One region of the Pseudoalteromonas sp. NCIMB 1079 genome, then DNA from elsewhere that is predicted to be linked to it. Evidence: predicted binding sites of a transcription regulator. Region 1 holds the regulator's gene; each other region holds the start of a gene.
What was found. Region 1 encodes sigma-54, which starts transcription at its own class of promoters, with help from an activator protein. Its sites were predicted from a motif close to GTTGGCACGNNNNTNGNNT; they were not measured.
Positions count from the first base shown of each region.

Region 2: a site for sigma-54 is predicted at 3,632-3,650, ahead of ABX891_RS04810 (DUF2726 domain-containing protein). Genes of this name have one in related genera too.
Region 3: a site for sigma-54 is predicted at 5,197-5,215, ahead of ABX891_RS13770 (flagellar basal body rod protein FlgF). Genes of this name have one in related genera too.
Region 4: a site for sigma-54 is predicted at 2,144-2,162, ahead of ABX891_RS03445 (BON domain-containing protein). Genes of this name have one in related genera too.

Region 1 covers NZ_JBEWZA010000001.1:3,313,758-3,321,244, forward strand. The annotation lists gene kdsC (3-deoxy-manno-octulosonate-8-phosphatase KdsC) at 1-60, shown strand, start outside; gene lptC (LPS export ABC transporter periplasmic protein LptC) at 57-611, shown strand; gene lptA (lipopolysaccharide transport periplasmic protein LptA) at 601-1,146, shown strand; gene lptB (LPS export ABC transporter ATP-binding protein) at 1,143-1,868, shown strand; gene ABX891_RS15455 (RNA polymerase factor sigma-54) at 1,938-3,437, shown strand; gene hpf (ribosome hibernation promoting factor) at 3,464-3,751, shown strand; gene ptsN (PTS IIA-like nitrogen regulatory protein PtsN) at 3,756-4,208, shown strand; gene rapZ (RNase adapter RapZ) at 4,227-5,072, shown strand; gene ABX891_RS15475 (HPr family phosphocarrier protein) at 5,115-5,387, shown strand; gene mgtE (magnesium transporter) at 5,520-6,878, shown strand; gene ABX891_RS15485 (protein disulfide oxidoreductase) at 6,937-7,487, shown strand, end outside.
Region 2 covers NZ_JBEWZA010000001.1:1,025,736-1,033,222, reverse strand. The annotation lists gene arcA (two-component system response regulator ArcA) at 1-87, shown strand, start outside; gene arcB (aerobic respiration two-component sensor histidine kinase ArcB) at 104-2,422, opposite strand; gene folE2 (GTP cyclohydrolase FolE2) at 2,654-3,574, shown strand; gene ABX891_RS04810 (DUF2726 domain-containing protein) at 3,690-4,286, shown strand; gene mtnN (5'-methylthioadenosine/S-adenosylhomocysteine nucleosidase) at 4,409-5,116, shown strand; gene ABX891_RS04800 (cobalamin biosynthesis protein CobD/CbiB) at 5,117-6,061, shown strand; gene tyrS (tyrosine--tRNA ligase) at 6,126-7,325, opposite strand.
Region 3 covers NZ_JBEWZA010000001.1:2,966,437-2,973,923, forward strand. The annotation lists gene flgK (flagellar hook-associated protein FlgK) at 1-616, opposite strand, end outside; gene flgJ (flagellar assembly peptidoglycan hydrolase FlgJ) at 618-1,634, opposite strand; gene ABX891_RS13755 (flagellar basal body P-ring protein FlgI) at 1,802-2,896, opposite strand; gene flgH (flagellar basal body L-ring protein FlgH) at 2,908-3,591, opposite strand; gene flgG (flagellar basal-body rod protein FlgG) at 3,608-4,396, opposite strand; gene ABX891_RS13770 (flagellar basal body rod protein FlgF) at 4,418-5,161, opposite strand; gene flgE (flagellar hook protein FlgE) at 5,318-6,700, opposite strand; gene ABX891_RS13780 (flagellar hook assembly protein FlgD) at 6,759-7,439, opposite strand; gene flgC (flagellar basal body rod protein FlgC) at 7,453-7,487, opposite strand, start outside.
Region 4 covers NZ_JBEWZA010000001.1:735,876-743,362, reverse strand. The annotation lists tRNA gene ABX891_RS03460 (tRNA-Ile) at 105-181, opposite strand; gene ABX891_RS03455 (hypothetical protein) at 435-932, opposite strand; gene ABX891_RS03450 (YqaE/Pmp3 family membrane protein) at 1,311-1,469, opposite strand; gene ABX891_RS03445 (BON domain-containing protein) at 1,542-2,108, opposite strand; gene ABX891_RS03440 (LiaF domain-containing protein) at 2,437-3,099, shown strand; gene ABX891_RS03435 (VOC family protein) at 3,144-3,560, opposite strand; gene suhB (inositol-1-monophosphatase) at 3,837-4,640, shown strand; gene ABX891_RS03425 (substrate-binding periplasmic protein) at 4,694-5,503, opposite strand; gene secF (protein translocase subunit SecF) at 5,817-6,764, opposite strand; gene secD (protein translocase subunit SecD) at 6,774-7,487, opposite strand, start outside.

The DNA.
Region 1 (7,487 bases):
ACCGATTTGCTCATGCTTGAAAATGGTAAAGCATTGACTACACAAGGCACTAGTTCATGAATGCAGCGCGCATAATATTAAGCGTTTTATTCATTAGCTGTATGGTTTGGCTTTGGTACCCTTATTTTACACAAACAAATATTGTGCCTCAGGCTGAGCCTGAAGTTATTGCTAAGCCTGATTACATAGCTATTGAGCTCAAACAGACAGCCTATGATGAGCAAGGTAAAATTAGCCACAAAGTCACTGCGGCTAAAATGGAGCTATACCAGCAATTAGGTTTCACGTTTTTCGAAAAACCCATTTTCACTTTATATAACGAACAACAAACGTGGCAAATAAATGCAGACGAAGCAACATTATACGAAGATAAACAATTAATTTTAGAAGGTAATGTGGTTGCCAAAAATTTAACCGATAACGCCATGATAGACAAAATCAATGCTGATAATATTCAGGTTGATATAAAGCTATTAACAATGCGTTCGGAGCAACCCGTCATCATCACTGGACCCAATTTAAAAATCACCGGTAAAGGCCTAGAAGCCGACTTAAAAACCGAAGTGATAAAACTAATTAACCATACGCGAACCATATACTATGACCAATAAAATATTAAAATCACTTATAATTCCTACACTTATACTAGCGTTTAATAGTAGTGCTGCAGAGCAAAACACGCAACCTGCTGCCAATCAAATTTCAATAAGTGCCGACAAGCAAGAAGGTCAATTGAAAGCTAATGTGGGTATTTTTGAGAAAAACGTTGAGATTATTCACGGTAATCGCCGCATTACAGCCGATCGCCTCGAAGTACACAAACGTGATGAACTTGGTGATAATAAACAATTATTAATTGCCACAGGTAGCCCTGCGCACTTTGAAGAAAAGCAATCAGACGGCACAACTATGAGCGCCAGTGCTGACGAAGTACGTTATGATGTATCTAAGCGTTTTTTAACGCTTGTTGGTAATGCACAAGTATCGCAAGCCGGACAAAAAATAAATGCTAAAAGCATTACCTACGACATAGAGCAGCAGCTCATCAGTGCCGAAAAAGATGAAAACTCAACTGACCGCGTTCACACAATTTTAGTACCGATCGAAACTAAAAAAAGTAAAAAAGGCGATAAAGGTCAACCATGAGCACATTAAAAGCAGAACTATTAGCAAAAAGCTATAAAGGTCGTGAAGTTGTAAAAAACGTCGGCCTTGAAGTACAAGCTGGCAGTATAGTTGGCTTACTTGGCCCTAACGGTGCTGGTAAAACAACGACTTTTTATATGATTGTAGGGCTTGTTCCTAGCGACAAAGGTAAAATATCTATTGATGATAACGATATTACTCTTTTACCTATGCATAGTCGTGCTAGATTAGGCATAGGCTACTTACCACAAGAGTCATCGATTTTTAGAAAGCTGACTGTTTATCAAAACTTAATGGCCATTTTAGAAACGCGCAAAGAACTAAATAAACAAGCCAGAGAAGACACGCTCAATAACTTATTAGATGAATTTAGCATACAACACATTCGTGATAGCCAAGGTATGGCATTATCGGGTGGAGAACGTCGTCGTGTAGAAATAGCACGAGCGCTGGCAGCAGATCCTAAATTTATATTACTGGATGAACCGTTTGCTGGTGTTGACCCTATTTCGGTATTAGATATAAAGAAAATAATAGAACATCTTAAAAATCGTGGGATTGGAGTATTAATTACCGACCATAACGTAAGAGAGACCCTTGATGTTTGTGAAAAAGCCTACATTGTTTCTCATGGGGAGCTGATTGCATCAGGTACTCCAGAACACGTATTAAATGATAAAACAGTACGCGATGTTTACTTAGGCGAGCAATTTAGGCTGTAACATTTACGCCATGTCTTTAAGCATCTGCTAGTATTAATTATAACAACATAAAAGGATTGTTAGAGATACATGAGGCAATCACTACAGCTGCGCATGGGCCAGCAACTTACAATGACTCCACAGTTGCAACAAGCTATTCGTTTGTTGCAACTCAGTACATTGGATCTCCAGCAAGAAATACAAGAAGCTCTCGACAGTAATCCACTATTAGAGGTTGAAGAGGCAGACTATTCCGAAGACGCTGCTGGTAAAAACGAGCAAAAAGCTGATACCGATGACATAACTGTTAGCGCATCTGCTGATGATGCTCCGAGCGAATACGAACAAGATACTGGTGAAGCACTTGCAAAAGACACGCTAAGTGACGACATGGCTATGGATGTTAGTTGGGATGAGTACATGAGTGCCGCTCCTGCAGCCTCATCAGGTCCAATGCCTGAAGATGAATCTATATACCAAGGCGCCTCTACTGAAACGCTCCATGAGTATTTAATGTGGCAATTACAACTAACGCCATTTAGCCCTACCGATGAAGCCATCGCTATTGCGATTGTAGAAGCCGTCGATGATTCAGGTATTTTAACACTAAGCTGCGAAGAAATTTTAGAAAGCTTTAATCAAGAAAACGAAGATGATAACGAAGTCGAACTTGATGAAATTGAAGCGGTATTAAAACGCATCCAACTGTTTGATCCTGTTGGTATTGCTGCACGTAGTTTACAAGAGTGTTTGTGTATTCAGCTTAATCAATTTGATAAAGAAACACCTTACATTAATGAAACGAAAATGATTTTAACCGAGCATATTGATCTATTAGCAGCTCGCGACTATCGTACATTAATGAAAAAAACTAAGCTCAAAGAAGAAGAGCTTAAAGAAGTAATGACACTAATACATACTCTCAACCCAAAACCTGCAGATACTATAGTAAGGGAAGAATCTGAGTATGTTATTCCTGATGTGTCAGTTAAAAAAATTAAAGGCCGCTGGGTTGTCGAATTAAACCCAGATAGCATGCCTAAAATTCGTGTTAATAGCCAATACGCGGCAATGTCTCGCACTGTAAAATCAAGTGGCGACAGCCAGTTTATTCGCTCACATTTACAAGAAGCTAAATGGTTTATTAAAAGCTTAGAAAGTAGAAACGACACGCTATTAAAAGTTACTAATTGTATTGTTAAGCAACAACAAGGCTTTTTTGAACATGGCCCTGAAGCCATGAAACCAATGGTTTTAAATGATGTCGCTGAAATGGTAGAAATGCACGAATCGACAATTTCGCGCGTAACTACTCAAAAGTACATGCATACACCCCGTGGTATATTTGAGCTTAAATACTTTTTCTCAAGCCATGTAAGTACTGAAAACGGTGGTGAATGTTCATCTACAGCAATACGTGCGCTTATCCGAAAATTAATCGCAGCAGAAAACTCAGCAAAACCATTGAGTGATAGCAAAATAGCGGATATATTGGCTGAGCAAGGAATTAAAGTAGCAAGACGTACAATCGCAAAATACCGCGAATCTCTTGCTATTCCACCGTCAAATCAGCGTAAAAGTCTGATTTAAGACGCTAAACTAAGAGGGTAATGCTTATGCAACTAAACTTAACTGGTCGTCACGTAGAATTAACCGATTCACTAAGAGACTATATTAATACTAAATTTGCGAAGCTTGAAAGACACTCTGATCATATAAATAATGTTCATGTCATTCTCGATGTAGAAAAATTAAATCAAAAAGCAGAAGCCACAATACACGTAAGCGGTGCTGAGCTATTTGCCTCTACAGAACATCAAGATATGTATGCCGCTATTGACTCGTTGATCGACAAGCTCGATCGCCAAGTAATCAAACACAAAGAGAAGCTTGCTCGACACTAATATGATGAAATTAAGTTCACTTATATGCCAGGACTGCAGCAAAGCTGCGGTCCTTTTTAATAGCAAAAAAAGAATTTTAGAGTTCATTAGCGAACTTGCTCACGACAAACTTCCGTATTTACCGCAACAAGATATTCTTAATGCTTTAATGAGCAGAGAGAAATTAGGTAGTACAGGTATAGGGCGTGGCATTGCTATTCCTCATGGAAGAATGAGCGGTGCAGAAGAGCCTTTGGCTTTAGTGCTCGTTAGCGAAACTCCAATAAACTTTGATGCAATCGATAATCGCCCTGTTGATATTTTTGTCGCACTCATCGTACCAGATGGCGATAACCAGCAGCACTTAAAGACTCTAGCAACCATTGCTGATAAACTAAACAACAAAGATTTTTGTAAACAGTTACGCAGTGCAAAATCTGATACTGAGCTTTACCAAGTTATTGTCGATCAATCATAGTTTTATAAAGGGTGTTAAATGGAGTTAATTATCATAAGCGGCCGTTCTGGTTCTGGAAAGTCGGTTGCTTTGCGCGTTGTAGAAGATTTAGGTTATTATTGCGTTGATAATATTCCAGTAAACCTACTACCTTCATTAGTTCGCAGTGTGTCTGATAGCTACGATAAAATTGCTGTTAGCATAGATGTGCGCAACATCCCTAAAGAACAAGATGAATTTAACGATATTCTTGAATACTTACCAGGCTTTGCAAACCCTACGTTATTTTATTTAGATAGCGACGATCAGACATTGATCAAACGCTTTTCTGAAACACGCAGATTACACCCACTATCAATAGACTCGTTGCCCCTTGATTTAGCCATCAAAAAAGAAAAAGAATTACTTGATGTGTTAACCACTCGCGCCGACTTTATGATAGATACGACTGATTTAAGTGTTCATCAACTCGCTGAATCTATTCGTGAAAAGATTTTAGGTAAAAAAGATAAGCAACTGATTGTCACATTTGAATCATTTGGTTTTAAACACGGTATACCAAAAGAAGCAGACTACGTATTTGATGCACGCTTTTTACCAAATCCACACTGGGAACCAGAGTTGAAGCCTTTAAATGGGTTAGATCAACCGGTTAAAGACTATTTAGCTAATCACAGCATAGTGCAAAAATTCACATGGCAAATTCAAACATTTGTACAAACGTGGTTACCACATTTAGAACGAAATAACCGCAGTTATTTAACCATTGCTATTGGGTGTACAGGCGGGCAACATCGCTCTGTGTATTTAGCGCAAACTATCGGTGAAAGTTTTGCAATGACACATCCCAATGTAAAAATTCGCCATCGCGAGCAAGAAAAATAATATAGCTGAATAATCACCTGTTCAGCTTAGGTAGAGTAAGTTATGCATTGTGAAGATACCTTTTTAATAAAAAACAAATTAGGCTTGCACGCCAGAGCAGCTACTGTGCTTGCGCAATTAGCAGTACAATTTGATGCGACAATCACATTATTCCAAGATGACAAAGAAGCAGCAGGCGATAGCGTACTTGCACTAATGTTACTTGAAAGTAGCCAAGGAAAAGAAGTTAAAGTTGTTTGTAAAGGCCCTGATTCTGAGCAAGCTTTACACGCTGTTGGAGAATTAATAGCACAACGCTTTAATGAACAAGAATAACCTGTTTTATAAAAACAATATTCGCATTACTAATGCTTCAATTAAAACAGATATATAAAATAGATAGGTTAGTAACGCCAGTTAACTCACCTCCCCCCCATAAAGTAATATAACAATTTATAAAGGACGCCAATGCCTGAAGCTTTTGAACAAGATTACCCACTACAGCAACTAAAACAGGTGACGAAGTCACTCAATAGTGGTCAATTTGTTCAAGTTAGGCGCATGCTCGCAAAAACGGCTCCTTGTGATACCGCATTATTATTAGAATCATCACCGCATAAAATTCGCCGACTGCTTTGGCAATTGGTCGATCCTGATGTGCAGGGTGATGTTCTTGAAGAATTATCTGAAGATGTTCGTTTAGGCATTATTGCCCAAATGGAACCTAAGCACATTGCCGCCGCAACTGAAGACATGGGCCACGATGACTTAGGTGAAGTATTACGTAGCCTGCCAGATACCGTCTATAAAGACGTTGTTAGCGCGATGGACATTCAAGACCGTGAACGTGCCACGCAAGCACTGTCATATCAAGAGCGTTCAGCAGGTGCGCTAATGAACACCGATACGGTGACCATTCGCCCTGATGTAACACTCGATGTTGTACTTCGTTATATTAGACTGCGTGGTGAGTTACCAGAGGGTACAGATGATTTATATGTTGTTGATAAACATAACTGCTTTATAGGCGCTTTATCGCTGAGTACATTATTAACTAATCCGCCAGAAAAAATTGTGCGCGATTTAATGGATGAAGATTGTGAGTCTATCCCAATCTCAATGGATGAAAGTGAAGTAGCGCAATTATTTGAGCGCCATAATTGGATATCGGCCCCTGTGGTGGACGATAACGACCAACTCCTCGGTCGTGTTACTATCGATGACATCGTTGATGTAATCCGAGAAGATGCCGAGCATAGCTTATTAAGCCTAGCCGGTCTTGATGATGAAGAGGATACATTCGCGCCTGTACTAAAAAGCTCTAAAAAACGCTCAGTTTGGCTAGGAGTTAATTTACTAACCGCACTTGCAGCTGCTTTTGTAGCTAGCTTTTTTGAAGGCACTTTAGATGTGCTCCCTATTTTGGCTGTGCTTAACGGTATTGTCCCTTCTATGGGTGGTGTTGCTGGTAGCCAATCATTAACGCTTGTTATCCGTGGTATTGCAGTAGGTCATATAAACCAAACAAACCAACGTTTCTTGATGATGAAAGAACTGGCCATTGGCGCGCTAAACGGTATTTTGTGGTCACTATTAATTGCGGGTGTTATTGCGCTATGGCAGTGGGACTTTATGCTTGGTGGCGTACTCGCCTTCGCTATGTTTATGAACTTAGTGGTGGCAGGTGTTGCTGGTGCAAGTATTCCAATAATTCTTAAAAGAATGAATATAGACCCTGCTCTTGCAGGGAGTGTGGTGCTAACCACAGTGACTGATATTGTTGGTATATTCGCCTTTTTAGGTACTGCTACATGGTTGCTGATATAAATTAAACGCTTTAAATGTAAAAAACTACAGCAAAAATACTTAGGGTAAATCAGTAGCTATGGCAACGGATACCAAACATAAAAATGACATACCTAAAAAAACGCTAAAACAAAAAAGCGTATCCATATTAAAAAGTGTACTGGTATATGGCTCTATATTTTTCGTCATTTATACCGCCGTTAATTGGTGGCGGCAACCTGTCATGCCAGCAAATCCTCAATTACAATTAATCGACTATAAAGGGCAAAACATTGATTTAGCAGCAATGAGCCAAGATAAACCCACGCTTGTGTATTTTTGGGGAACTTGGTGTCCTATTTGTAGTATTACCTCCCCTGCCATAAACGAACTCGCAAACGAGAATAAATACCCTGTTGTGAGCATCGCGATAAAGTCAGGCTCTGCTCAAGAGCTGCATGATTATTTAAATGAGCAAGGCTACAGCTTCAGTACTGTTAACGATCAACACGGGGAGATATTTTCCGATTGGCAGGGACAAGTCACGCCATCTTATATAATCTTAAAAGATAATAAAATGACGCAAGGACTCACCGGCATTCAGCCGTTATGGTCACTTAAATTGCGTTTGTGGTTATCATCAATGCTTTA
Region 2 (7,487 bases), 2.3 Mb from region 1:
CATTTTGAAAGTGATAACTCAACGTCTGAGTTAATCAGCACCATCCATGGTGAAGGTTACCGTTTCATTGGTAAAATTGACGCTTAATTAGAGCTAATTAGTTTCACTCTAATTGCTGTAAAAATAAATGAAGGGCTTTTTGTCCTTCATTTATTTTATCTGCCAGAATATCTAACCACTGCTTTAACACCTCATCAGATTCATCAATCGCACCATGTTCCATTATTTTGGCATGAAGCTGCACATCATTAAGACCTACTGAGCCAGCCGCACCTTTGAGTTTATGCGCTACTGATTCATACTCTTCTCTATCACCAGTATTTAATGAAGTAAGTAACTCTTGCTGATATTGTGGACTTAGCTTTTCGAATAGCTGACTACTGCGTCTAAACACAACTAAGCCCATCGAATTGACAAAGTCTTCTATTGTTTCCATATCTAATAAGTGTGCATCAATGCCTTTAAGGGCTTCTTCACTTACTTTTAACAGCGGCTCTGTGCATTCACTTTGCTTAATTCCAAATAAATCAGCCAGCATTTTATCAAGCTTCACTGTGTTAATTGGTTTAGCAAGCGCCCCTTGTATTGATATGCCTTCAAGCTCTTCTTCAGCACTACGAACATTGGCCGTAAGTGCCACGATAGGTAATTTATCAAAGTGACTATCTGAGCGTATTTGCTTGGCAACTACGTCACCATTTATATCAGGCAATTGCATATCAAGTAATACTAAATCTAAGTCATCTTCAGTTTCGACAAACGAGAGTGCATCTTCACCGGTTTCAGCCCACAACACCTCATGCCCGCGTTGCTCTAATAAGTTTGTAGCAATTTCGGCGTTAAGAGGTACATCTTCTACTAGTAAAATATACAAACCACGACCAACATAACTTTGCTCTGTTGGTGCTACACATAGACTAAGCGGTATTTGAACTGTAAAGCAACTTCCTTCGCCCTCAGTACTATTTACTGTAATTATCCCTTTCATCGCACTTACAAGTGCCTTAGTTACAGCCAAACCAATACCGGAACCTATTGCGTTAGTCCCTTTTAAATCTGGCGCTTTGTAATACATATCAAATATATGAGCAAGCTGCTCTGGCGGAATACCTTGGCCGGTATCCGATACTTTCATAACTAACCATGGGCCTTCAACTCTGTTTTCTCGGCTACATTCAAGTGTTACCTTTCCTTGCTGTGTAAACTTAACGGCGTTATTAATTAAATTCCAAACAACTTGGCGTAAGCGAGTTGGGTCGAGCTGTGCGTAAATATCCAGCACCCCATTGCGCTTAATATCAAACTCTAGCTCTTTTTGCTCCGCGATTAAGCCCGCAAAGTTAACAACGTCATTTATAAAGTCTGACACATTAATAGAGTTAGTCACTATATCGAGCTGATCTCTATCTATTTTGTCTAAATCAATAATATCGTTAAAAATATTGCCGAGCGTTTCAGCGCTCGAAAATATAGTATTACCCCAACTACGCTGCTGTTTGTTTAAGTCAGTATCAAGCAGCATTCGTGTTAAACCAACAATACCATTGAGCGGTGTACGTAGTTCATGGCTTAATGTGGCAATAAACTTACCTTTGTCTTTATAGGCCGTTTCGAGCGCTTGAGCGGCCTCCTTACGACTTGTGATATCACGACCAAAACCCAGTAGACCAATGTAATCACCTTCATCATTTATAAAAGGTAATTTACGCAGCTCAAACCAACGCGTTTCGCCATTTACTTCATAACCGACATCAATGGTCAGTGCTTTATGGCTTTGCTCTACTTCTTTATCGGTTTTCAAAACTTCAGATAAAAAGTGACTAGGAAATATTTGCTCAACCGTTTTGCCAATTAGTTCGCTACTTGATTTGCCCATTACTTCTTCAAACATTTTATTACAACCAGCAAACACGCCATTGTTATCGCGGTAATAAAATAAGTCAGGAGATGAATCAACTATTGAGCGCTGCAGCATGCTTTGTTGAGCAAGTTCTTGTTGTGTTTTTTTACGCTCAGCAATTTCTCGTCGTAGTTCTTCGATAGCGCGGTGCTTGGCATGAAATGCCATTTTACGCTCATCAATTTCGATGTTTAGACGGTTAATGTTATCTTTTAGGGTTTGATTTAAAAGCTTTTCTTGTTTGGTGGCGCTATCTAAATAAGCATATGAGGCATCTAGTTGTCGAATTGAATTAAGCAACACACTTATAATTAAAGGAGAAACCACAGCCGTAAAAAATACAACGGCTAAAATATCAACCAGGTGTAATTCGCCTATCGCCACATAATAAAACATGCTCGATAAAATAAGAGATACAGTTAAAAATAAAGTGTAACAAATAGCAGCGGTTTTAAATTCACCAAATCGCGTTATTGAGCTGGAAAGTACCCGAGCCCAAGGGCTCAAAGAATAATCGGTCATACGTAATTTTATCTCTTAGCTGTGTACTTAATATAAAGAAGGCAATGCGTATGTATAAACATACCATTTTCCCAGATTTTAGCATTTTTCTCCTACCACTACTCACGTTGTGCGATAAAAACAGAATTTTTCATGTTTGATTTAGCTCATCTATTAAACTCATCATTTCAGCAATAAATTATTTAGTGTAAAATGCCCCGCTTTATTATCCCCAAAATACGAGTAGCGCACATGCAAACCAATATGCCAGATATAGCAGACACTGCACCCGCTTTACAAACAGGTAAATTAGACTGGGTTGGCATGGGCGAAATAGAACTGCCATTTATTTTTGAATCCCGAGACTTATCTCCAGTTACAGTAAACGCCAAAGCTCGTGCATTTGTAAATTTACATAAAGAAGATGCCAAAGGCATTCATATGTCACGTCTATTTTTGGCACTTGACCTGCTTTCAACCGAGCAGCAAGTCAATCCGCAAACAATAGCGCAGGCACTCGATACCTTTATAACTAGCCACGAAGGGTTGAGCGATAAAGCACAAATTGAATTTAAATTTGAATTACCGCTACGCCGTAAGTCACTATTAAGTGGCAAAGCGGGCTGGAAAAGCTACCCAGTTGTACTTACCAGTACAATTGAAAATAACGTTATTAGCTACGAGCTAACCGTAGATGTTACTTATTCTTCAACGTGCCCATGCTCTGCTGCACTTGCGCGCCAGCTTATACAAAACGCGTTTAACGAAAAGTTTAACCAAGAAACGTTGAGCCAAAAAGATGTGCACGAATGGCTAGGCACTACACAAGGTATTGTAGCGACTCCCCACTCGCAGCGCTCTATTGCCAACGTAAAAGTAAAGCTTGATAGCAACATTCAAGAATTTGACGTAGTTACGCTAATTAACACTCTTGAAGCTGAGCTTAAAACACCAGTACAAGCAGCAGTAAAACGTGAAGATGAGCAAGAATTTGCCCGTTTGAATGGTCAAAACCTTATGTTTTGTGAAGATGCAGCGCGTAAAATTAAAGCATTGCTAGAGGCAAACCATTACAGTGATTATTGGCTGCAAATAAACCACTATGAGTCACTGCATGCACACGATGCTGTAGCTATTGCAGTAAAAGGTATTAAAGGAGGCTACAAAGCTTAATCGCTGTGTAGCTATTGCTTGTAAACCAGCCGGTAATTATTTTATAACCCATACTTTTTAGGCACGTAAATTGCTTTGTTTGAGCAGTGTCAATTTGTTGTTATGGAGTTACCGTATGGAATTCGCTTTATTATTAATCCTAGTATTAGTTGTCGGGGCCTCTGTTGTTGCGTCAAAATTTAATGACGATGGCGGAAACCCGTATCCTTTTACTCGCAAGCAAACTGTTTTTACGCAGGTTGAAGGCGCTTTTTTAAATCTTCTAGAGCGTGCTGTTGGCGATCAATATAAAATTGTTAGTCGCGTTAAGTTAATCGACGTTATTGACTGTAAGCAAGGCCTTTCAGTAAAGTCTAAACGTGCTGCTTTAGCTAAAGCTAAAAATAAGCAACTCGACTTTGTATTAATCGATAAAGAAAAACTAACAATCATTGCTGCTGTTGACCTAGTTAACAATGCCAACAAAGATGGCCACAAAGCTCAACGCGACTGGTTTGTAAACGGTGCACTAGAGTCTGCGGGCATTCCACATATTCGTATGAAAGTTAAATCGGGCTACCGCCCTTCTGAAGTACGCGATGCAATTATGTTTAAACTTGGTAAGCCTGCAGCAACACAAACTCAGCGCCCTGTTCGTAACCGCTCACATAAGCCAGCGGTACTTTCACCTTCTCAGGCTAAAGCGCAAACCACCGCGTTAGCTGAAATTTAAAAAACGAATTAAATACTCTCCTAAAAAGTATTTAAAGCGAGCTCATAAACAAGCTCGCTTTTTTGTTTTTTATTGCTAACTTCACGTATAATCAAGTGATTCAAACTCAGGAATTAAACTTTATGAATGTTGGTATTATTGGCGCAATGGAGCCAGAAGTTAAAATTTTACGTGAAGCTATGCAAAACCCACAAATTTTAACTAAAGCAGGTTTCACTTTTTATACTGGCGAGTTGGCTGGTAACACGGTGACACTTGTTCAATCTGGTATTGGTAAAGTCGCATCAACTATTGCAACTACCTTACTGATCGATAACTTCAAACCTGATTGCATAATTAACACAGGCTCAGCCGGTGGATTCGATCCTTCTCTTAGTGTAGGCGATGTAGTAATTTCGTCAGAAGTACGTCACCACGATGTAGACGTAACTGCTTTTGGCTACGAAATTGGCCAAGTACCACAAATGCCGGCAGGCTTTGCAGCACACCCTAAATTAGTTGAAGCAGCACAGCAAACTATCGAACAAATCAGTGATGTTAAAACACTCGTTGGCTTAATTTGTACTGGTGACACATTTATGTGTGACCCTATACGCATTGATAAAGCACGTAGTGATTTTCCTACAATGCTTGCTGTTGAAATGGAAGGCGCTTCAATTGCACAAACGTGTTTTACGCTAAACACACCATTTGTTGTAATTCGCTCAATGTCTGATATTGCTGGTAAAGAGTCACCACAATCATTTGAAGAATACCTAGAAACAGCATCAATCAACTCATCTAAAATGGTTGTTGCACTTTTAGAAAAGCTTACAGCAGTATCTCTGTAAATGCTTAGCAATATTGTTCAAAATCACTTGGACTTTATTGCCTTTATACTAGCGCTCCTTGCTGAGCGCTTTATTCCCCTTATTAGCTGGTATCATCCTAATACGGCGTTAAATGCTGTTTTTAGTGCTATTGGCAAACGTATATACAAAAGCAAAGAACCTAAAAGCTATCAATATTTGGCAGCTATCCTCGCAAGCTCACTTATTTTAAGTGTTATTCTCATTATTGTAGTGTTACTACTCGAGTTTGCTTTTTATCCTGAATTACTCGCTGGCCTTATTTTATATTTATGCCTAGAAAGTAAGAGCATTGATAAAAAAGCACTTCGCATTGCAAAGCTAACTAAACAAAATCAAAAATCCACAGCACGCGAATTACTAAAACCACTGCTTGCCCGTGAAGTTAATAGACTTTCATCTGCTGGTATTATCAAAGCATTAATTGAGAGCTTAATACTGCGCACCGCTCGATACTATTTCGTAGTCATATTTATATTTTTAGCATTTGGTCCTATTGCTGCCCTTGCCTATCGGTTACTTACCTTAATACAACAAGCCTGGCGTAGTGATATCCCCCCAAATAGTTACTTTTTAAAACCGCTTAAAACACTCTTGTTTATTATTGAATATATTCCCATGCGCTTACTCGCTTTAACTATTGCAGCAAGTCGAGCAAGCAAACAAAGCATGCATTATATAAAGCATTATGGCAGGCATTTTTATCAAACAAATACAGGCTGGCTCTTAAGCACATGTTCTGCATCGCTTGGCGTGCAGCTGGGCGGACCAGCTGTTTATTTTGGAACTCGCTTTAATAAAATGCGTATTGGTACTGATAGACTACCTACACCCGAGGATGTACCTGTAATAATTAATAGGTTAAATCAGGCCCGTGTATTTTGGTTGTTAGTAATAGCCAGCATTGAAATATTAAAATTGATTTAAAGGGCTCAAAATACGAGCACAAAAAAAACCAGCCGAGGCTGGTTTTTTAGTTTTTAAACTGTGCTTAAGCTACAGTGATGTTTGCAAACTTACGTTTACCTACTTGGTAAATAGCCGTTGTGCCTTTTGCTATTTCAAGTTTGGTATCAGTGATTTTATCTTCACCGTTAAGTTTAACTGCACCTTGCTTAATCATACGCATTGCTTCTGATGTACTTACTACTAAATTTGCTTCTTTAAGCAAGTTAGCAATTAAAATAGTATCTTCTGCGATAGTGATTGTTAGCTCTGGGATTTCATCTGGTAACGCTTTTTTCTGAAAACGCTGAATAAAATCATCATGTGCACCTTGTGCATCAGCTTCACTATGAAAACGAGCAATTAGCTCTTTAGCTAGTTCAATTTTAATATCGCGCGGATTCGTACCTTGCTCAACACGTTCTTTTTGAGCTGCAATTTCTTCAATAGAAAGCGCACTTAATAAGTCGTAGTAACGCCACATTAGCACATCACTAATTGACATTATTTTGCCAAACATATCGTTAGGTGTATCAGTAATACCAATGTAGTTACCAAGCGACTTAGACATTTTTTGAACGCCGTCAGTACCTTCAAGTAATGGCATCATTAATACTGTTTGCGGCTTTTGACCTTCTACTTTTTGTAGCTCACGGCCCATTAACAAGTTAAAGCGCTGATCAGTACCACCTAGTTCAACATCTGACTCTAGTGCAACCGAATCCCAACCTTGTACCAGTGGATATAAAAACTCATGAATTGCAATTGGTTGGCCGCTTCCATAACGCTTTTTAAAGTCATCACGTTCAAGCATACGTGCTACGGTTTGGTTTGCAGCAAGTTTAATCATGCCTGCAGCGCCTAACTTTTCCATCCAAGTGGAGTTAAATGCAACAGTGGTTTTAGCAGGATCTAGAATTTTGAATACTTGTTCTTTATATGTTTCGGCATTGGCTAGTACGTCTTCACGAGTAAGTGGTTTACGCGTTACGTTTTTCCCCGTTGGGTCACCAATCATGCCGGTAAAGTCACCAATTAAGAAAATAACCTCATGACCTAAATCCTGAAAGGTTTTCATTTTATTAATTAGTACAGTGTGTCCTAAGTGTAAATCAGGCGCTGTAGGATCAAAGCCTGCTTTTATTTTTAGCTTCTTGCCCGACTTTAGTTTTTCAACTAGTTCGTCTTCAATTAATATTTCTTCTGCACCGCGTTTTATCTCTGCTAGAGCGGTTTGTAAATCCACTGTGTATTACTCCAAAATTCTGCCGACGAAGGGGCGACTAGTTACTTGCGTAGTCACGGTTTAATAAAGGTTTAAACCGAATAAATAGATGTAGCTAACATAACAAATTTCTACCTAATTAAAACAACTTTTTAAGTGATTCATGCAACTAAACTAAATCAA
Region 3 (7,487 bases), 350 kb from region 1:
CTATTAGCTCTGATAAGTCGCGTATTGCTTTATCGCGTTCGTTATAGGTAGAGCTGGCATCTGCGGCGTTATTAGTGCCATTAACGGCTGCAATATTTTGATTTAGCGTGCTAATACTCTGAATGAGTGAGTTTGCTTCATCTGAAAATATTTCGAGCTGCTCATTGACTATACTTTTTTGATCAAGCACGATGCCCGAAAGCCTATCCATTTGATCAATTAAGCTTTGCGCATCTGTCATTACTAATGAGCGAGCAACAGTAGATGAGGGCTGATTTAGCGCTTCTTGCACGTTATTAAATAAAGAGTTAATACCAGTCGAAAGGTTGTTCGACTCTTCAGAAAAAATAGTATCAACTCGATTAGCCTCAGTAATAAACTGATCGAAAAACGATTTATTAGAGGTATCACGATTTAGCTGTGACTGAGCAAACTCGTTTAGTAATCGGTATGTTTCGCCTCGCCCTACTTGGTTGTCAACCATAGTAGTAAACTCTGTACGCTCACGCACATAGCCTTCGGTATTTACATTGGCGATATTTTTACTTGTCGTTTGCAGTAGCTCCGAGCTTGCTCTAACCCCAGAACTGGCAATATTTAATAAATTAAACGACATGTTACTCTACTCCTTGGCGGATCACGTTTGCCGCAATGTCTTTTAGCTGACTGCTATTGAGCACTTGTTTTATTTTGTTGGCATAATTTGGATCGGTTGCATAACCTGCTTTTTGTAATGAATCTAAAAAGTCGTTTGGTTTAGCTGTATTTTGTAATGCTTCTTTGTAGCGTGGGTTTTGCGTTAAAAAATCAACGAAGTCGTTCACGCTGTCTTTAATTGAATCGTAGGCTCTAAAGCTGGCTTGTTTTTTAACGGGTGTACCTTGCTCAAACTCAAGCGTTATTTTGCTTGCTTTATCGCCTTCCCAGCTTTTATCTGACTTAATATTAAATAAGTTATTTGAACTGCCACCGTCACTTTTATTAATAATGTGCTTACCCCAACCGGTTTCAAGTGCCGCTTGTGCAACCATTACCGCAGGATTTAAACCAATTTTTTGCGCTGCAGTTTTAGCGTGTTCCCACACTGAACTTACAAACTCTTCTGCATTTTTAAATGTTGGGCTATCAGCTTTAGTCTCTGTAGTATCGACTTTAGGCTCAGCAATATCGGCTTTAGTGTTATTAACGATAAGATCGGGTTGCTTATTTTTTTGCTCATGAGGAAGAGCGGAACCGACTTGCGTATCGCTAAAAATATCGTTGGTTGTTCTAAGCACCGAGCCTGGCATAAAGTTTTTAGACTCAGGCGATAACTGCTGAACTATTAAATCGGCAAGGCCTAACGAGCCATTTGATGAAAGCTCTGTTGAAAGTTGCTGATCGTGCATTTCTTCAAAAAACTTTACGCCACTTGAATTAAATGGGCTGTCTTTGTCTTCAAATGCTTCGTTAGCTTTGCGCATTCCTTTGAGCAACATTTGCGTAAAAATAGCTTCAAATTGTGCGGCCGCTTTTTTGAGCGCAGCTTTAGAGGCATCAGTTGATGCACCGCCACTCGTTAAGGCTTCTTTACGAAGTGAATCTAAGTTGCCTAAATCAAAAAAGTTTTGTTTATCGAGGTGATTAGTTTCCATCGGCTTTTTGACACAAAATGAATAATGCAGTTAAAAATGCAAAAATTGAGCCACTACCGATAAAACAAGGAAGATAAAAATAGTAAACTTAAGTTGCTGTAAATAAAAAAGCCCTAATTTCAAAAATATAGGGCTTAAGTAATGCGTTATTTATTGGCTCGGGTTATTTATATAACAACTAATTGTCCGTTAATTGCGCCGGCTTCTTTTAGTGCTTCTAAAATAGCCATTAAGTCACCAGGTGCTGCGCCTACTTCGTTAATTGCGCGAACTAAATCGTCAAGGCTTACACCTGGGTTAAATACAAAGGCGCGCGAGTCATCTTGGTTTACATCAATAATACTTTGCTGGGTAACAACGGTGTCACCGTTTGCTAGCGGATTTGGTTGCGACACATTTTGTTGTTCTGCAATAGTTACGGTTAAGCCACCGTGCGTAATAGCCGCTGGCTGAAGCTTAACGTTCTTGCCAATCACAATGGTACCGGTGCGCGAGTTAACGATAATTTTAGCAGCCATGTCAGCTGGCTTAAATTCTAAGTTCTCGAGTGTTGATAAGTACGATACACGCTGGGATGCATCGCGTGGTGCTATAACACGAATGGAAACTGAATCAATTGCTTGTGCGCTATTTGGGCCAACTAAGTCATTAATTGTTTTTTCTAGGCGTTTTGCCGTTGTAAAGTCTGGGCGGTTTAAGTTGAAGGTAATGTAATCACCTTGCATAAATGGGCTTTCTACTGCACGTTCGACTGTTGCACCATTAGGTATACGACCAACGGTAGGGGTATTAATTACAACCTTACTGCCATCAAGACCTTGTGCGCCTAAGCCACCGACAATTAAACTGCCTTGTGCAATTGCATACACGTTACCGTCTACACCCTTTAAAAAAGTTTGTAGTAAAGTACCACCACGTAAGCTGCCTGCACTACCTATAGAAGAAACCGTAATATCGATTGCTTGCCCGGGCTTTCTAAATGCAGGTAGTTCTGCATGCACCGCAACAGCGGCAACATTTTTAATTTTAGGACTTTGAGTTGAAGGTAGCGTAATACCAAAGCTGTTCAACATGCCTCTAAAACTTTGTTGTGTGTATGAGTTTTGCTCGCCAGTGCCCGGTAAACCAACCACTAAGCCATAACCGACTAATTGGTTAGAGCGTACGCCCTCAACCATAGACACATCTTTTATGCGCTCAGCACTGGCAGTAAACTGCCAACCTAATAACACAACTAAACATAAAGCTTTAAGGCTATTCATGTTGTTACCCTCTAAAATGGAAACAGCGAACTGCTAAAGAAACGTGTAAGCCAACCAGGACTTTGCGCTTCTTGCGTTTGCCCTTTACCTGAGTATTGAATACGTGCATTAGCAATACGGTTTGATTCAACCGTATTATCGGCGCTTACGTCTTGAGGGCGTACTAGCCCTTCTAGACGAATAAACTCTTCGCCGGTATTAAGCGTTAGCCATTTTTCACCGCGAATAACTAAGTTACCATTAGGTAAAACGCGCATTACATTAACCGAAATATCGCCCACTAAGCTGTTTGATTGGTTTGATTTTGAATCGCCCGTAAACGACGAATCGCTACCAATACCAAACTGAATACTATCGCCACCTATATTTACAGGTAGACCACCTAATCCAATCACTGGGTCTAAGCTTGCGTCAGTTTCTTTGTCTGTTTCTGTTTTAGCCGCCTTTGTTGCTTGAGTAGACTCTTGCAATTTAACCGTAATTATATCGCCAGTACGTAGCGCTTTTTTATCAGAATATAAGTCGTTTGATGTATGAGTATTAAACAATGAACCTGTGGCTACCAGCGGCTCTAAAATAGGCTCGGGGTACATAGGTGCGTAGTAAGGGTCGTCCTGCACTACCTCACTATTTTGCGTAGACATACAGCCACTTAAAAATAATGTGCCCGCTGCAAATAAAATAATATTACGCATAATTCCCCCTACTTTATTAAAGCTGTTGATTGATATAACTCATCATTTCGTCAACGGCCGAAATTACTTTTGAGTTCATTTCGTAAATACGTTGAGTTTCTATTAGATTTACCAGCTCTTCAGTTACATTTACGTTTGATGTTTCGAGTGAACCTTGAATAATGCTACCTAATCCTTCAACACCCGGATTACCTTGCACCGGCGCACCACTTACAGCGGTTTCGGTATAAAGGTTTTGACCAATTGGCTCAAGGCCCGATGGATTAATAAAGTCACTAATAGTCAGCTGACCAATGACTACGTTATCCGCTTGGCCTGCAACACGTACAGATACTTCACCGTCTTGCGACACCGTAATTGATTGCGCGTCGTCTGGTACATTCATTTCTGGCTGAATCACATAACCTGCGCCCGATGTTACAATTCGTCCATCGCCATCGGTAGTAAACTGGCCGTTGCGCGAGTAAGCAATATTGCCATCTGGTTGCAGTACTTCAAAGAAACCTTCGCCAGAAATCATCCAATCTAGTGAGTTTTCAGTGGTTAACATGTTGCCTTGCGTAAACTCTTTTTGGTTAGCTACAACTTTAGCACCCGCACCTAACATTAAGCCCGACGGCATTTCGGTATCTTGCGATGAACGACCACCTGGTTGATTAATATTTTGATAAAGTAAATCTTCAAATATAGCGCGGCTTTTTTTGTAACCTACAGTACTCGCATTCGCTAAGTTATTTGAAATAACCGATATATCGGTTTGTTGAGCGTCTAGCCCCGTTTTACTGATCCACAATGCTGGATTCATAATCGTGTCCTCACTTTAAAGTTAAACTATGCGTAATAACTGATCTTGACGCTCGTCAATTTCTTCAGCTGTTTTCATTAATTTCACTTGTAATTCAAATTGGCGCTGGTGGCTTATCATGTCGACCATTTCGTGAACCGGATTCACATTCGACATTTCAAGCGAACCACTTAAAACTTTTACATTGGCAGAGGTATCTACTGTTACATTGGCTTTTGGTCTAAATAAACCGTCGTTACCTTTTTCGAGCTGTGAGCTGTTTGCTTCTACCACTCTAAGCGTGTCGATTTCTTCTAAAAAATTAGCGGGAGCGCCTTGCGGGCGAACTTGAATAGCGCCATCTTGGCTAAACCCTATTTTTTCGACTGGGACGGGTAAAATAACAGGACCGCCTTCGCCAATTACTTGACGACCACCGCTCGTTACTAACATGCCTTGCGCAGTAATATTGAGCGTACCTACTTTGGTATAAGCTTCGTTACCAGAGGCATCTTGCACGGCAAGCCACGCGTTATCGCTCATTGCAATATCTAAATCGCGCCCGGTTTGAACAATGCCACCCGATACCATGTTAGAACCCGGACGCTCTTGCATTGCAAATACACGTGTAGGCAAACCTTCGCCAAACGCTTGCATAGAACGCGCCTGGGCAAAGTCGGCTTTAAATCCTGTTGTATTTGCATTCGCCAAATTATTGGCTTTAAGCGCAAGCCCCTGCAGGCTTTGCTTAGCGCCAGAGGCCGCAATGTAGACCATTTTGTCCATAGTATCGACTCACATAAAAAACTATGAACTTACAAATGCAAAATAGATGCCAGATTAAATTTGACGCAACATTGAGAGGTATTTAGAAGAGCTTGCAAAGAGGGCTTATAAAAAAGGCTGCAAAAATGCAGCCTAATATATTCAATTGAGTGTAACTTATCGAATCTGCAAAATACTCTGCTGAATTGTTGAGTTAACTTCAAGCGCACGTGAGTTTGCTTGGTAATTACGCTGTGCAGTAATTAAGTCTACTAGTTCAGTAGTTAAATTGGTGTTTGATTGCTCAAGTGCAGATGAATTTATTGATCCTAAAGTACCCGATCCTGGCTCACCTGCAATAGGCTCACCCGATGTTAAGCTTTTTTTCCACGCAGTATCGCCGACTTGCTGTAAACCTTGCGAGTTTGAGAAGCGCACCATAGCTACCTGGCCTAAAAATGATGTATCACCATTACTGTATGACGCTACAATTTTACCATCAGTACCAATATCAATGCCGGCTAAACGGCCAACCGTTGCTCCATCTTGCTCAAGCGCTTTTACCTCAAAATTACTAGCATATTGAGTAGGCACTTTATTTGCTGTACCAGTTTCATCACGCCAATTAACTTCGATATCTGCAGGAAAGCTTGCACCATTCGTTAATAAATCAGAAAGGCCTGCTGTACCGGAGGCTGCATCACCTCCAATTATCGAAATAGGTTTAAAAGTATTCGCTACATTATCTTCAGCTGGATCACCTGTTGTTGACGGTACGCCACTCGAGTCAAAGCCTAGGGTTGTTAAAGGTACATAAGGCGTACTCCCATCTTGAAGCACGCCATCCTCTCCAAAACTATCACCATCAAGGGTAGTATAAACATCCCATTTATTTGCGTCAGTCGCAGTTGCGGTATCATCACGTTTTACAAAAAATAACTGTAAAACATGTGGCTCACCTAATGAGTCATAAACTGTAGTTGATGTTGATGAATTATAAGTAGCACTTTCATCTGGATTAAATGGAAGCGTTGGTGACTCAACTCGCGAATCTAAATTGAATGAGCTATACACACTTGTTGTTGCACGCGGAGAGCCTGATGAATCAGGAATTTGCAAAGCTGATGAAGTGCTTAGGCTTACTGATGTTGTATTACCTGTTGCTTCGTCAACAGGGAAACCTTGTAAAAAATTACCTTTAGCATCAACTATGAAATTATCTTGGTTTAATTTAAATGCACCTGCTCGTGTGTATGTTAAGTCTTGCGAAGATAAGTCATCTGTCATCGCGAAGTAACCTTCACCAGTAATCGCTAAATCAAGCGAATTATTAGTGAATTGTAATGACCCTTGGTGAAACTGTTGTGCAACCATTGTCGCTTGTACACCGTCACCATTTTTAGTTTTACCAGAGCTAAATACTGATGAAGCGTACACATCAGCAAACTCAGCGCGTGACTCTTTAAAACCTGTTGTATTTACGTTTGCAATATTATTTGCAGTTACGTCTAAATCTTTTTGTGCGGCAGCTAGGCCGGTTAATGCAATATTGAAGCTCATAATTCACCTCTAACCTGTTAGTCTGTGGCCTGCTGGCAGGCAAGAAATATTAAATTTATTACGCGATCTCTGCAATGTCGGTTAATCTAACCGCACCTTCTTTAGTGTTAACAATGATGCCGCTTGATCCGTTAATGTTTACACTTTCAATATTTTTGAAAGTTGCAATAGGCAAGCTAGAAAACTGACCATTTGTACTACCTTGTGCCGATAACGTGTATTCCCCTTCAGGTAAACGCTCACCGCTTTCATTATTGCCATCCCAGGCGAAGCGAACAGCGCCCGCAGGCTGAGAACCCATATCAATTGTTCTCACTAGCTGTCCTGAAGCATCAGTTACACTAAGTGTTAAACTTTCAACTGCACTTTCAGCAACGATAGACCCTTTAGCATCACCTGATTCATTTAAATCAACAGTATTTGACTCTAGTAAAGCCTGCTTGCCAACAAGCGTTGAAGCTTGCAGGGCTGAGTTTGATGTCATCGAAGTAGCCAACGTATCAAAATTTGAATTCAAATCGCTAATACCCTGCGCCATCGTAAAGCTAGTCATTTGAGCAATCATTTGATCATTATCCGCAGGATTACTGGGATCTTGATACGATAATTGCTGAGTTAACAAAGAAAAAAAGTCTTCTTGCGTTAACGCATCGCTTTCACCATCGCTGGTCGCTACTTGCGATTCTTGCCAACGCAAAGAGTCTAAATAGGATGAAGATGTACTAATATCGTTACTCATAACCTACCCTCGGTTACCGCTGCCCTAGCAACAGTGTTTTACTTAGCA
Region 4 (7,487 bases), 2.6 Mb from region 1:
CGCTTATTATTAGGGATAAATAAAGAATAATAAATTGCCCGATATGAAATTAATGCAGCTTTAAATAATTTTAATAGATATTTACTTGGGAAAGTTTGTAAAAGTGGTGGCCCCTCCCAGACTCGAACTGGGGACCTAACGATTATGAGTCGTGTGCTCTAACCAACTGAGCTAAGGGGCCAACTTTATATAACTGCTAGGCAGTTAATTTTTGAGGCGTTCAGTCACAGAGCGACTAAAGCGGGTTGCAGTATAAAAACTTTTTAGGTGCTTGTCACTACCAAAAGCCTTTATTTTAACAACCAACAAGCTAACTGCTTAAATAGTAACCTTTTAAGTGGGCATAAACATAAAATGTAAGATATTTCCCGTGCTATTCACTGCATTAAATTATAAACAAAACCTATCCCATATAGTCTTTTATATTTAACCCTCTACTTTTTAAGCAAAGCTAACATATATGTATAGGCATACAAGGCTGTAAAAAATATGCTGGGGGCTACTGTCAGTGCCAAATTAGGTGTCTGATTAATTACATTCACCATAATTACTAAGCTCGATTGGACAGTAATCGGAATAATAGGCGCAAAAAGTACGCCTGCTATTTTTTTGTTACCTAAATACGATGCGCTAGAGTTAATTGCATTATTGAAGCTTTGTCGTATTGCTACGTTTTGTGGTGTTTTAGAATGAAACATACAAATAATTGGAGTTACAAACGCAAGCGTTACATAACTAGACTTATACTTGTTGACGACCTTTTCTAAAATAAAAGTAAAAAACAGCGTTACAAATCCACTATATAAACCTTGTACTAATGCAGCTTGAAGCGTGACCGATTTAGCAATATCTGCCGAGCTGTTTGCCCAGTAGGCCCAGCTAAAATAAAAAACGAATGACACAACGCCTGACAGTATAAGTCGAATATTCAATTAGCTACCTCAATATGCGTAAAAGTTTGGTGTAATGATAACACTAGAAGTGATGGTGATATTGTCACTAAATAATAGAGTAATTAATCGCGTATTGTAGATATATAAACAAACTAATGTTAAAGATTTCCTAACTGGCATCAATACAGAATCAGAACACTGCAGTTAGTTAGAAAGCTTAATTGAAGTAAACAATGGTTTGGCTGAGGGAATTTTGGGAGTGAGTTACAAGAAATAAATCACTTAGTTTGAGTAAATTAAAAATTAGATTTTGGTAAAAAATATTTACTTTAAAAACTAATATTGTGAGCCGAACAGTACTGAGACACTTGTATCATTAGGCCTCAGTAGTCGGCTTACACAATATATAATCTGTCATTATTTTTTCGCAATAATGTAGATTGCATGTATTAACCCTGGGAAATAACCTAGCAGTGTTAATAAAATATTTAACCAAAAGTGCATACCTAAGCCAACTTGCAAAAACACACCTAATGGCGGTAATAAAACCGAAAGTATTATACGAATAATATCCATGACTAAACTCCATTTAAATTAAGCATTAAAAAGGCGTAAAGCCCAGTGTTAGTGGGCCTTAACTATACTGTATTATTCAGCAACAATAGCTAGTTTATCAACTACGTCACGAACATCTTCAGCATTTTTAGCAATTTTAACTGCTAGTTGTTTTTCAGCTTCAGACTCTACTGAACCGTTCAGAGTTACAATACCGTTGTCGGTATCAACATCAATGTCTGTACCACCTACTTCTGAGTCAAACAGGAAGCGAGTTGTGATTACAGTGGTGATTTTAGCGTCCGTTAGGTCGTTATCATCATCGTCCATCATGTCATTGCTTTTATCTTTGGTATCCATGCTTTTAACAACAGTAAGGCTGTTATCAACATCAGATACACCATCTAGGCTAAGTACAAGTTCTTCCGCTAGCTCTTTATCAAGCTCGCTATTAACTTTACCTGTAAGTACTACTTTGCCATTTTTTACATCAGTGTTAATGTCAAAGTTGTTTAGATTAGTGTTCATAAGTAGAACTGTTTCTGCCTTACCATCAATCCAAGCATCTTTACTTTCGTTTTCCCAGCTGTTTGCTTGGGCACCCATAGCCGTAGTACCAAGAACTAGAGCTGCGATAATAGACTTGTTAAATGTTTTCATAATCTTTCTCCTTTTGATTAAAGACACTTTAACTAATGCGAGCTTTGGGCCAACTTTATTTATACTTAAATTTCAATAGGTTGAGTTTATTTTTGAGTGAGACATTATCTATAGTTGTGTAACTATTTACAGGCTACTCGGTAAAACTTTCTCAAATAGTGAAAATAGCTAGATAATTGCATTTTTGGTTAATCTATCGTTAATATAACAAAATAAAAAACATCATTATAAATTAACCTACTGATAATTAAGGTGATTACATTTGGTGCGTGCTTTGCATATAAACATCAAGAGCAGTATCAATAGTAAATATAATAAGGAATGCCCCATGTCTGTAAAAGTTGAAGACCGCCCAATAGAGCAAGTACGCGAACAAGTGATTGATCAATTAATTTATAATTACAGTCATGGGGTTATTTCTGTTGATGCATTTGAGAGACGACTCGATAGCGCGATGGATGCACCTAATAACGACGCTCTTTTAGCCTTAGTAGAAGACTTAACACTTAATACCGATCAGCAATATAAAGCAGAAAAACAATCGCAATTTAAACCACATTATAGTGCACAGCAGAACAGTGATGATGACTTTACATTACGCAGTATTTTAGGCTCTAACGAACGAAGCGGTCAGTGGGTTGTCCCAAAAAATATATATTTAAGTAACTTTATGGGATCGGTGGTACTTGATTTTACTGATGCCATTTTTGCGCATCAAAATGTAACTATTCACGTTAACTGTATTTTTGGTAGCGATGAGATTTACGTACCAGAGCATGTAAATGTAGTGTCTAAAATGTTTTGTATTTTAAGTAGTCTTGAAAATAAATCTGTGTCGCTTAACAAACGCCAAGGTCCTACTATTCATATTGAAGGAAAGGCAGTTATGGGATCGGTTGAAGTAAAAATAAAGCGCACAATTAAAGAAAAATTTATGAGCTTTGCAAATGAGCTAAAAACCCAGTTTGGCACGGGTAATAATAGCCGCTAACTATAATTGAGTAGCAGCGCTCTAGCGTGCTGCTTGGTATTTTATTATAAATCGTTATTTCGCTCGCTTGGTATGTCACTTAAATACTCTACAAATTCCACCTCAAACCCGGCGGGATCAATAAAGTAGACATTATTTCTGAAAGGATTCTCGCTACCTTGCTTGCTTACTGTAAAACCCACTTTATTTAAGCGCATTACTACTGCGCTTAAATTATTAGTTACATAAGCAAAGTGTGCAAAACCAATTTGATGGCCCGATAAGTTTCTGTTTTCACCCTCACCATGGTCGCTTATCGCAATGTAATGCGTGTCATCTCCAAAGTGTACCCAGCGTCTTGGTTTTCCATGCCAATCGCCTCTGCCCTCACTTCTAATCGACCAATGTGGAAATACAGCGCGATAAAATTTAAGCATACTATCTATATCACTCGCGACTAAGTTTACGTGCTCTAAATACATAATGTTGTCCTATCAATTAAGTTAGGATCACGATAAAACCTCAAGCTAACTTTAGGTAAAGCGTTATTTAAAATTAATTAAATTTAATTAACACACAAAGGAACATAATGACTTATTAATTGCTCATTATTATTTTTTAAAAATATAGACACTTTTCAATCTTGTATAAAAAACAAACATAAGTATTTGGGGTTTATTGTTTACTTTATGTCAAAAGTCGCTAAAATACGCCGGCTGAAATATATAAACGTTCTTTTACAACCCAAAGGTAATACCATGCATCCAATGTTAAACATTGCGGTTCGCGCTGCGCGCAACGCAGGCAAAATTTTACTTCGCGCAAGTGAAGATTTATCAAAAGTTGAAGTGCAACAAAAAGGCGCTAACGACTTAGTAACTAACATTGATAAAGAAGCCGAAGCCGTAATTCGTGACACTATTTTACAGTCTTACCCTACTCACTCAATTGTTGGTGAAGAACTAGGTGAGCATAAAGGCAAGGATGATGATTACCAATGGATTGTAGATCCTATCGATGGAACAACTAACTTCATCAAAGGTATCCCTCATTACGCGGTTTCTATCGCACTTAAAGTTAAAGGTCGTTTAGACCAAGCTGTTATTTATGATCCAATTCGTGGTGAGCTTTTCACTGCATCTCGCGGTCAAGGCACTCAGTTAAACAGTAAACGTCTACGCGTTAGCAAAACTACGGTTCTTGCAGGCACTGTACTTGCTACTGGTTTCCCTTTCAAAAACAAAAACCACATGGATGCATACACTGAAGCGTTTAAAGCATTATTTGTACACACTGCTGATATTCGCCGTGCAGGTTGCTCTGCTTTAGATATGGCATACGTTGCAGCTGGCCGTGTTGATGGATTTTTTGAAATTGGTTTAAAACCTTGGAACTCTGCTGCGGGCGAACTAATGGTTAAAGAAGCGGGCGGTATGGTTGTAGATTTCGCTGGTGGTAATAACTATAACCACAGCGGCAATATTATCTGTGGTTCACCAAAACTGACTCAAGCAATTATTCGCGAAATTCGTCCAGTATTAACTGAGTCGTTACTTCGCTAATTAAATGCTATTAATAGCATACTAAAAAGGAGCCCAGGCTCCTTTTTTTGTGCCTAAAAATAAGGGTTATCTAGCTTCAACTCTACTGTTTTACCTTTTTCGTAAGGTAACGAGTTTAAATCTTTTGCGAAATATTCATCAAATAAAGCATCAAACTCGCCATTTTCTTGCATTATCTCAAGCCCTTTTTTAATTGCCACTGCAAGCTCTGGCTTACTATTTGATACAAAATAATAAAACCCTGTTGGATAACTCATATATAAATTAGGTACTATCACTAGGTTACTTTGTTTATTTGCCGCTAGCTCTGAATTAACCTCGATAAATGAACGTGGGAAGTAATCAATACGCCCTGCACTTGTTAAGGCAAACATAGCCTGATAATTTGCAAACGGCCTTATATGCAGGCCATTAAACGCCATTATTTTTGTATCAGGCCAATCATGACCTTGCACTGCAGAAAGCCTACCTAACTGCTCTAAGCTCGTAATACCTTTAAATCTAGCAATGCTATTCTTACTTGTTAATAGTGCCCTTTTACCTATGTAGCCTTTAAATAATGGGATTTTAATCGCAATAGCTAAAGACTCTCTTTCGGGGCTGCTCATACTCCAGTATAAATCTAAATTTTTTGTATCTAGTGCTATTAAAGTACGTTGTTGATGGGGATGAATTAAAACGGGGTTAATCTCTGCAGGGTATTGTGCGCTCACCAATGCTTTTTCTAATAGCTCGTTAAGGTAGTCGTCACGAGCATATTGCACACGCTGCCCCTGCGCTACATTTACGATATTTACCTCACTCGCTAAAGCGCTGCATACAAACAAACTTACTACGTTAATCAAATACTTTAATGGCAACATAATTATCACCCTAGTTATTATCGGTAGTCTTAACAGTTATTATTGATAGTTTAAATTATCGCGTTATTTAAGCTAAACAGCTTCCAGCGCCTAAATAAAAGATGGCGATATTATGTAACTGTACTTATTAATAACCGCGCTATTAATACTTATCTTAAATACATAGTACGACGTTACACTCATGGCGTGCTCTACAAAGTTAGCACTGTTTATTCATACTTGCACAGTAAAGCTAAAACAATCGTGAGCATAAATATATTACAGGCAATAAAAAACCGCTCAATGAGCGGTTTTTAAAGTAGTTACAAAACCATTACGGCATAGCGTCTTGGTCTGCGCCTTCTTTTTCAATTACTTCTGGTATTAAATCTTCTTTGCTTACGCCCATTGCTATAGCAACAGAGCTTGCAACATAAATCGAAGAATAAGTACCAATAAACACACCAAACAGTAATGCAGTTGCAAAACCATGAATGGTTTGTCCGCCCCATGCAAACAAGGCAATCAATACTAAAATAGTCGTGATTGATGTTACAAGTGTACGGTTAAGTGTTTGCGTAAGTGAAATATCAATAATTTCTATCGTATCGTCAATGCGTACCTTACGGAAGTTTTCACGTATACGGTCTGATACAACAATCGTATCATTGAGTGAATAACCAATTACCGCAAGAATTGCCGCTAATATAGTTAAATCAAACTCTAAACCTAATACCGAAAATAAACCCACAGTAATGATAACATCGTGTAGTAGTGCACCTACCGCACCTACTGCAAAGCGCCATTCAAAACGGAACGCAACATAGATTAAGATACAAATAAGCGCAGTTAACATGGCAAGGCCACCCTGCTCTTTTAAGTCTTCACCTACACTTGGGCCTACAAATTCAATACGGCGCATTACTACGCTGTCGTCTGCTTTTTTAAGTGCATCGATTACTTGGTTACCAATCACCTCAGCTTTTACATCGCTACCGCGTGGTGCTAAGCGAACTAAAATTTCTTGGCTTGAACCAAATAGCTGCACTGATGCATCAGCAAAACCATTATCAGCTAGTGCATCACGCACTTTTTTAAGGTCAGCCGGTTGTGAAAAACCCACTTCTACCGCAGTACCGCCGGTAAAATCTAAACCAAAGTTTAGGCCTTTGATAAAAATTGATGCAAACGACGCTAAAATTAGTAGCGTCGAGAAACCCATAGCCACTTTTCGAAGAGACATGAAACGAAGGGTTCTACTACCCAAACTTAAAATTTGCATGTCTGCTCCTTAAATCGAAAGTTTATCAATGCGTTTACCACCAACAAATAAGTTGATTACCGCACGGGTACCAACGATGGCTGTAAACATTGAAGTTAAAATACCAATCGCAAGTGTCACTGCAAAGCCCGCAATTGGACCAGTGCCCACTGCAAACAGTATAATGGCAGCAATTAGTGTCGTGATGTTGGCATCAAATATAGTGCTAAATGCGCTATCGTAACCAAAATGAATCGCTTGTTGAGGGCTACGGCCATCGGCCAGCTCTTCACGAATACGTTCAAAAATAAGTACGTTAGCATCAACTGCCATACCTACTGTTAATACAATACCGGCAATACCTGGTAGCGTAAGTGTAGCGCCCGGAATTAAAGACATAACACCTACAATTAGTACTAAGTTAGCCGCAAGCGCAAGGTTTGCAACCATACCAAAGCCTTTGTAGTACACAAGCATAAATACAAGTACAAACGCAAAGCCAAGTGCAACCGCAGTCATACCCGCTTCAATATTTTCTTGTCCTAAGCTTGGACCTACTGTGCGCTCTTCAACTATTTGAATTGGCGCTACAAGTGCACCAGCACGAAGTAGTAAGCTTAAGTTATGAGCTTCTGCTGGGTTATCAATGCCGGTAATACGGAACGAGCGATCAAGACGGGCTTGAATCGTTGCTACGTTAATAACTTCTTCAACCTTAATAGGCGGAAGCGCTTTACCGTCTGC